Regions from separate parts of the Paenibacillus sp. FA6 genome, predicted to be linked through region 2. Evidence: riboswitches for the same ligand, from Rfam matches in the RefSeq annotation. Region 2 holds a riboswitch; the other holds the start of a gene.

Region 1 (4,435 bases), 2.1 Mb from region 2:
TGCCCCCTACGTATTACCGCGGCTGCTGGCACGTAGTTAGCCGGGGCTTTCTTCTCAGGTACCGTCACCTTGAGAGCAGTTACTCTCCCAAGTGTTCTTCCCTGGCAACAGAGCTTTACGATCCGAAAACCTTCATCACTCACGCGGCGTTGCTCCGTCAGACTTTCGTCCATTGCGGAAGATTCCCTACTGCTGCCTCCCGTAGGAGTCTGGGCCGTGTCTCAGTCCCAGTGTGGCCGTTCACCCTCTCAGGTCGGCTACGCATCGTCGCCTTGGTGAGCCATTACCTCACCAACTAGCTAATGCGCCGCAGGTCCATCTATAAGTGGCAGATTACTCCGCCTTTCAGTATCTCTTCATGTGAAGAAATAAGTTATCCGGTATTAGCTACCGTTTCCGATAGTTATCCCAGTCTTACAGGCAGGTTACCTACGTGTTACTCACCCGTCCGCCGCTGAAATCTCAGAAGTGCAAGCACTTCTGAAATCTCCGCTCGACTTGCATGTATTAGGCACGCCGCCAGCGTTCGTCCTGAGCCAGGATCAAACTCTCCAAGTTAATGAAAAGAGCGATTATGCTCATTATGAAACATACTGACGAGAATTATTCATTCTCAATCCAAATGATTTCTCATTTGTTTGTTCTCACTTTCGTGAAAACCACTCACTCGTTGTTCAGTTTTCAAAGATCAATTTCTCTTTCGTTAATCACCAGTGTGTCTCGGTGACAACTTTTATATCATATCGCATCCGGTTTAATAATGCAAGTCTTTTTTTAATGTCTTTGTTAGACATTTTTTATTTTCTCGCTGACCGGATTTATAATATAACATGCCATCCTCTATCAGCGCAAGTCATATTTTTTTACAATTTAAAGATTCAATATAAACAAAACAATCTCTCTGCCCCACAGTTTCTATGGTTGCAAAGAGATATGGTTTAGTCGTTAAACAAGCGTCGTCTCACCATCTTGTCTAGAGATTGCAAACAGAGCTACCCAGATCAGAATAAAACCAATCAGTTGTGGTTGCGTGATCACCTCTCGGAATGCAATCCAATTAATCAGCACGCCTACCATCGGGAAACTTAACTCTGCCAATGTCGCAACCGACGCTTTCGTAGTCGTTAACCCCTTATAGTAAACCAGGAGACTGAGCAGACCAGGTAATAGAGCTTGACCCACCAGATTCAAAGATACCCATACCATAGCAGTCGATCCGATTGGTAAACTCCACACTCCTCCTTCACCCCAAGTAATAAAGAGTAGCAAAGGCAATGCCAGTATGAACCTTAAGGAAGTGACAGTCTCATACTTCATCTGGCCAACCATTAAACGCCCCATCACAGTCGATCCGCCCCATAGAGCAGCAGCGCCTAGCGAAAACAAGCTACCTACTTTAACAAAATCATTCCAATGACCTACTGGTACTGCAAATCCAAATGTGAGCAAATAAGTACCGATTATCGCTAAAAGAAACAGTTTGGAGAAATTCTTTGGAAGTCGTTCTTTCAATAGTATTCTCGCCAAGATAATGGCAAACAACGGTTGAAGCTTTTGAAGCAACAGTACAGCATTAATGTTCCCATTAGCCAATCCCATAGTAAACAGTATCGTCGCAATGGCTGAACCGCCCCAAGATATAAACAGAAGCGCCACAACATGTCTCATCCGTAATCCACGGAGTTCGTAGCGATTCTTCCATAGCACCGGAGCAACAAACACAACAATAATCATATGTTCAAGCAATACAATCTGGGTTGAAGTAAGTGAATCTAATAAAATAATTCGAAATAGAGGATCCACTCCCCATAGAGCTGCTCCCAATACTACTAGCCAAAACCCACTCTTTGAAGGCTTTTCTCTTACAGATGCAACAGGCTTCACACTCTCCACTACATTGTCCACTCTCTCTGTCCCCTTACTCTGAATATGGGGTCTTACAAAAGAAAACCCCCGCATTCGATAGTTATCGACATTTACGGGGGCTGATCAAATAAGCTTGTGCGCACAAGTAGAAACGGCTATGCCGTCCTTTTTCAAAGACGGCACCCGTTTCAGCGGAAATATAAGGAATAGAGTATCAAGTGAAACTTATACTTTCTTATATTTTCAAAAAACACGTCATGCATTTGCTTGATCTTCTCCCATCCGGACTTTACCGTCGGCCTTGGAATCACACCAAGTCAGTCGCCACCATCTTCATGATGACGAGTCGCGGGCTAGAAGTTCATCATAAACAGGAACTCTCACCGCCGGTTAGGAATTTCACCTACCCCGAAGATCCATATTCAATTTGTAAAATGCTATATCCTCTATTAAAATACTCACAATGAGATTAGTCAATGATTTATTTCTGCAAACTACTTTATTCTTACATTTCATGAATCCATTACCTCTAGCATGCATTTTCAATAGAATAAAAAAAGTTGACGCCACACTGCAACCTTTTACAAGTATTCTCCATCTATATAAGTAGAGGTGATATAAAATGAATAAACAAAAATCTAAATTCAATGTTACAAAGTTAGCTATCATTTGTAGTGTCCTGGCAACATCGCTATCACTTGGTAGTTCAGCACTTGCTTTCTCCGATCTGTCAGGTGATCCGGCTGAAGCAAAAATCAATTCTCTAAGAAATTCAAATATCATTAATGGTATTAGTACTGAACTATTCGCTCCCAAGTCCAAGGTCACATATGCTCAGGGACTTCAGTTCCTAATCAACGCCTTCAACTTACAGTTGGATAACCATCCATCTAAGGCAAGTGACCACTTCGACAAAGTAGCTGATGACGCATGGTATGCCAAGGCATTCCTTATTGCTCATGACAATGGCCTTGCTGTAGATAAGACAGTTAATCCTAGCGACACAATAACTCGAGCACAATTTGCACACTTAGTTAACCAATCTCTTTTGACGAAAGGTAACTTTCCAGTAACTTTAATGTACGTCCATATCTCAGATGGGGAGAATCTTTCATCAGAAGTTTCGAACAGCCTACAGACGCTACTTAATACGGGGATTATTACTTTAAGCGAAAATAATGGTTTCCGGCCAAACGATGGAATAACTCGCTCTGAAGCAGCTATCATGATTTATAATTCATCTGAATTTGCTAAAAAAATTGTACCCGAGCAAAAAGTCATTGCGCCTAAAAAGACCTACAAGACCAGCATTTCTATTGAGAAAGTAACCCAGGACGTGAACAAGGTATCGCTCACAGTGCATGATCTTCCTAATCCAGGATACTCGGCCTCCATTGAACGAATAGAATTTGGCCCTGATCTAACAGCAACCGTGTACTATGTTATTAATAATCCAGACCCTGACCTTATGTATACTCAGGTTATTTCTAAATCTACGGCTGTCACTTACTTATCTGCGAAATATAAGGCAGTGGCACAATACGAAGCAACTTCTATTGATCAGTCCGATCCTTCCTCATTAATGCTTCCTTTCGGAGAAGCACCGAACACGTCAAATACACCCTCTAATCCTGAGGATCTCATCGCGAAGTAAATAAAGCTTCAATAGAAAACAAGGCTCCCCTAGAAGATTCCAGGGAGCCTTGTTTTCTATGTTTAAATATTATTCCATTCGTCCTGCATCAATTCAGACTACGTACTCACGATACTTCTCAACATCCATCGCTCTGCATTCGAGTGTCAATCGTGTACCCTCATGATCATATTCAGTAGAGATCACATGTGCATGTTCATTTAAATAGGAAACCACTTGCCCTTGATCAAAAGGAATCAGCATCACACACTGTATATAATCTTTAAAGATATGTGATCTAATCAAGTCCACAAGTTCGGATATACCCACTCTCGGCTTCGCCGCAAGGTAAATACTATCACCATCTACTACTGGAATTTCACAATCGACCACATCACATTTATTGTACGCAAGGATCGTTTCAATATTTGTAATACCGATCTCTTCTAATGTATGTTCTGTAATATTCATCAACTGCTCATACTTAGCGTTAGAATAATCAATCACATGAATCAACAGATCGGCTTCTGCCACTTCTTCAAGCGTAGATCGAAACGCCTTGATAAGATGATGAGGAAGTTTACTTACAAATCCGACCGTGTCTGTCAGTAGAAAGGACTTATTATCTTCGAGATGTATATTACGAACCGAGGTTTCCAGTGTCGCGAACAACATATCCTTCTCAAACACCAACTTGTTACCGGATGGACTGAACGACTCTACCAAAGCATTCATGATCGTTGATTTCCCTGCGTTTGTGTAGCCAACTAGTGATACGACTGGAAGCTTATTTCTTTGGCGCTGCTTGCGTTGGGTTTGGCGTTGAGATACGAGTGTCTCCAGTTCTTTGTTCAAAGCGCTGATTTTATCCTCTATTCTACGACGATCAAGCTCAAGCTTCGTCTCCCCAACACCTTTATTCTTGGTACCAACACC
Region 2 (4,435 bases):
AGCAGTCACGAGCTGGAATCAGGAGGAGCAGGGGCGTAATACCCAGCAGCAGCAAAATATACAGCTGAATGAGTTCAAACCAATTTACGGTGAGCGCCTGCTCTCTTCCTTGATTGATGAGCCTATAACTGCTGAGGCATCACTCCGTAGATTGCGTCTGGAGGGAGTCGTGCCGGAAAGTGTAGTTTCAGGGCGTCTCATGCTGCTACAAATGGATACAGGAGATGGTCCTTTATTTAAGCGATTCGGCAATGATAGCGATCTCCTACACTATGCTATCGTGAACATCTGTAATGAATTTATGAAGAATGGGAAGCGGGGTGTCGCCTTTCGTTATTGGGGTGCTCCGGCTGAGATTGCCATCATTTTATGGGAGAATTCCGAGGCCGCCACTGAGCTTATCGTAGACATCAATCAAGGGATTTACTATACTTTGCAGCGCCGAGTACATTGGGGGGTAGGCAATGCAGGCCTGCTACCACAGAGCCTTCCCATTCAATACGAAGAGGCGGATGCAGCGCTACGCCACCGCAATCTATTGAAGCCTGAGGATTATGTGCACAGTAATAATACAGACATTACTCCCTCTAAAGGCTCGTTTTCGAATATGAGCGATGATTGGAAGACGTCTGTGATGAGTGGGCAACCCGTGCAGTTGCAAGCGACCTCCAAACGCTGGATCGAAGAGTTAAGCCGCAGCGGTATCGTTACCCCGGAAATGTTATCCTTATGGAAAGCTGATGCGCTACTGTTTCGTTCTCAACTGCTCCGTGAGAATGTCGGTGATGATGCAGAGAATGCTATTACTGCGTTCGAGAGCTCCGATGTGCTACATCCTGCGCCCTTCACGAACGGTTACTCCTTCTCCCTGTTTGCCTGGCGCGATTGGTCGTACGACTTCATGCTACGCCTGTCTCAAGAGTTGCTTTCTTGGCAAGGTAGCGAGTTTAAGACGATGAGCCAGATCGTTAAGTACATCGAGAAACACTACATGTCCGACCTATCCTTACAGGAGGTTGCGCGACACTTCTCAGTTAGCCGTGAATACATTTCACGTAAATTCAAGCAGGAGCAGGGCATCAACTTCTCAGACTATATCGCTAAGTATCGGATTGATAAGGCCAAGCTACTATTAGAGAATCCGCATTTCAAAATCTCACAAATCTCAGAAATGGTCGGCTTCCGGGACGTCAAATATTTCAGCAAAGTATTCAAGAAGCAGGAAGGAATGACACCGCAAGGGTATCGAGGGAAGTGAAGATACAGTATTACAACAGCGTGATGAAAGGTTTGAAACGGGATCAAGAATGTCATTTCACTTTGCGGTTCAATTGTAACTTGCTATAATAAATATAGTGATACTCTTGTATTTTTATTTTGTTGATGGTAAAATTCGTACATAAATACAATTTCATATTGATTTATCCTTCGGGGTTGGGTGAAATTCCCTACCGGCGGTGTTGCCTTATTATAATTCATACCAATGAATATGATATGGCTTAGTCCGTGACCCATACGCTGATGTACGTAGCATATGGTTGACCTAGTGTGAATCTAGGACCGACAGTATAGTCTGGATGGGAGAAGGAGAGCAACTTGCGCAATTCACTTAAGTGATCGCGTACGGTAACATAATAAATAAGGCACCGATGTACGTGACTGATTTCACAATATATACACAATGATGTTATTTGTCATGTGTGGATTATTTGTTGAATGATTCCGTTGCTTTATTTTTGTGTACTCTACATTACTCTCATAACCAAGCCCTGTATCGGATGAATGGATATCATCTGTTGCGGGGTATTTTTGATTTTTTGCAATTCATCTATGTCAGCATGGTGTATAGAAGGATGGGGTGAAGTATACAGTGGAAATTATGAATGATGAGTTCTACATGTCGCTCGCACTAGATATGGCAGAACGAGCTCAAGGACAGACTCGTATTAATCCTGTCGTAGGTTGCGTCGTCGTAAAGGACGGGGTCCTGGCTGGTTTAGGAACGCATTTGGAGCTGGGAACCCCACATGCAGAGGTCCATGCATTGAATATGGCTGGCGAGAAGGCATTAGGGAGTACCGTCTATGTTACCCTGGAACCTTGTAGCCATTATGGAGCAACACCGCCCTGTAGTGAGCGTTTGATTCGAGATGGTGTCCGACGCGTCGTGGTAGCTACTCAAGACCCAAATGCACAGGTGGCTGGCAAAGGGATCGCTATGCTGCGTGAGCAAGGGATTGAGGTTGAAGTCGGATTACTTCAAGATCGAGCATTGAAACTAAATGAGAAATTCATTAAATATATTACAACAAGGATTCCATTCGTTACCTTGAAGACTGCTAGCACGTTGGACGGTAGGATTGCCTCCAAAACAGGAGATAGCAAATGGATTTCCAACGAAGCTTCGCGTGAACAGGTACATACACTCCGTCATCGTCATCAAGGCATCATGGTTGGGGTAGAGACGGTTATAATGGACAATCCACATTTGACAACACGCCTGGCAACGGGAGGGTTGAATCCGATACGTATTATTGTAGATTCACAGTTACGCACGCCATTGGAATCTAATATTGTAAACGATGGATTAGCACAAAGTATCATATTAACTACAGAGCAGATGGATGTTGTGAAGGCAGAACGTCTTAAGCAAGCGGGTGTTATTGTACTTGTTTGTGGTGAAGGTCCGCGAGTAGATCTATCTATAGCCATGGCGGAACTTGGTGCAATGCAGATAGCTTCAATTCTTCTTGAAGGAGGAGGAACCTTGAATGGTGCCATGCTAGAGGCTAAATTAGTTGATCGAATTATACTTTATTTAGCGCCCAAAATTGTAGGAGGCTTGAACTCCCCTAGTAGTTTCTCTTTTGAGGGAAGCGAATCGATGAAGGATGCTGTTAGATTAGAATCAATGGAAGTGGAGCAACTGGGAGATAATCTGTGTATTAGTGGCATACCCGTGTGGTCCTAATCTGTTGGAAAGGAGGTTATATCATGTTTACGGGGTTAGTTGAGGAGATAGGTACGCTTCGAGGAATTACGCGAAGTGGAGAAGCAATGGTACTGCATATTACGGCTTCCATCATTATGGACGATTTGAAGATCGGAGATAGTGTATCTGTGAATGGGGTATGTCTTACAGCAACATCTATTGATAGTCAATCATTTGCCGTAGATGTTATGCCTGAAACATATCGTAATAGTAACCTGAAAGATCTCCAGATGGGAAGCAAGGTGAATTTAGAGCGTGCGATGATAGCTAATGGACGCTTTGGTGGACATATCGTTCAGGGGCATGTTGATGGTATTGGGACAATTCATCATGTGACCAAGAATCAGAATGCAGTTGTGTATGAGATTACACCAGCAAGTTCAAATATTCTTAAATTTATTATCCCTAAGGGTTCGATAACGCTTGATGGCATTAGTCTCACGGTTATCCATACGAGTGGAAATACATTTCAGGTATCGATCATTCCGCACACGTTGGCTCAGACCGTTCTGCATCATAAGCGTGCTGGTGATACTGTGAATATTGAATGTGATGTGCTTGGTAAATACGTGGATCATTTGCTTCATTATAAATCTTCAGGACAGCAAGATGAGAGTGAACACGCAGGAATAAACATGGAATCCTTAGCTCGAAATGGATTTGTGTAATTTTAGGAGGAAATGATGATGGAGAATGATATTATTTTTGATCCAATTGAAGAAGCCATATATGATCTGATGCGTGGAAAGGTCATTATCGTCGTAGATGATGAAGACCGTGAGAATGAAGGGGATTTCATTGCCCTCGCTGAAAAGGCAACCCCGGAAGTAATCAATTTCATGATTAGTCAGGGCCGTGGATTGGTATGCTTGCCTATCACTCAAGAACGTGCCGATGAATTGGATTTGAGACCGATGGTTGAACACAATACGGATAACCATGGTACTGCTTTTACGGTATCTATTGACCATAAAGATACTACAACGGGAATATCTGCTAATGAGCGTTCATTAACGGTGAAGGCAATCATGGACCCCAATGCAACTAGAGAAGATTTCCGCAGACCGGGACATATGTTCCCATTGATCGCTAAAAAGGGTGGTATTCTTCGTCGTGCAGGCCATACGGAGGCAGCAGTAGATTTGGCTCGTATGTGTGGCTCATATCCCGCAGCTGTCATCTGCGAGATTATTAAGGAAGATGGTACGATGGCAAGACTGCCAGATCTGGTTACGATCGCTCGTGAACAGGACTTGAAGCTTATTAATATCAAGGAATTGATTCATTATCGTAATGATAAGGAAAGATTAGTTAATCGTGAAGTTTCGGTGCGCATGCCAACGGATTTCGGTGAATTCCAGGCGATTGCATATACCAACGAAGTGGATGACAAAGAGCATCTTGCATTGGTTAAGGGTGAGATTGACCCGAATAAGCCCGTAC

What was found. A riboswitch is a leader RNA that binds a small molecule or an ion and turns the genes downstream of it on or off. The one in region 2 is predicted to bind FMN.
Region 1: it holds a riboswitch for FMN, as region 2 does, so the genes downstream of both, ACP8HI_RS02200 (DMT family transporter) here and ribD (bifunctional diaminohydroxyphosphoribosylaminopyrimidine deaminase/5-amino-6-(5-phosphoribosylamino)uracil reductase RibD) in region 2, are expected to answer to the same signal.

Annotation. Positions count from the first base shown of each region.
Region 1 covers NZ_CP188820.1:486,341-490,775, reverse strand. Annotated here, with positions in the region: rRNA gene ACP8HI_RS02205 (16S ribosomal RNA) at 1-558, opposite strand, end outside; gene ACP8HI_RS02200 (DMT family transporter) at 946-1,905, opposite strand; FMN riboswitch at 2,133-2,286, opposite strand; gene ACP8HI_RS02195 (S-layer homology domain-containing protein) at 2,489-3,520, shown strand; gene hflX (GTPase HflX) at 3,614-4,435, opposite strand, start outside.
Region 2 covers NZ_CP188820.1:2,571,257-2,575,691, reverse strand. Annotated here, with positions in the region: gene ACP8HI_RS12110 (response regulator transcription factor) at 1-1,258, shown strand, start outside; FMN riboswitch at 1,421-1,593, shown strand; gene ribD (bifunctional diaminohydroxyphosphoribosylaminopyrimidine deaminase/5-amino-6-(5-phosphoribosylamino)uracil reductase RibD) at 1,871-2,971, shown strand; gene ACP8HI_RS12100 (riboflavin synthase) at 2,995-3,660, shown strand; gene ACP8HI_RS12095 (bifunctional 3,4-dihydroxy-2-butanone-4-phosphate synthase/GTP cyclohydrolase II) at 3,679-4,435, shown strand, end outside.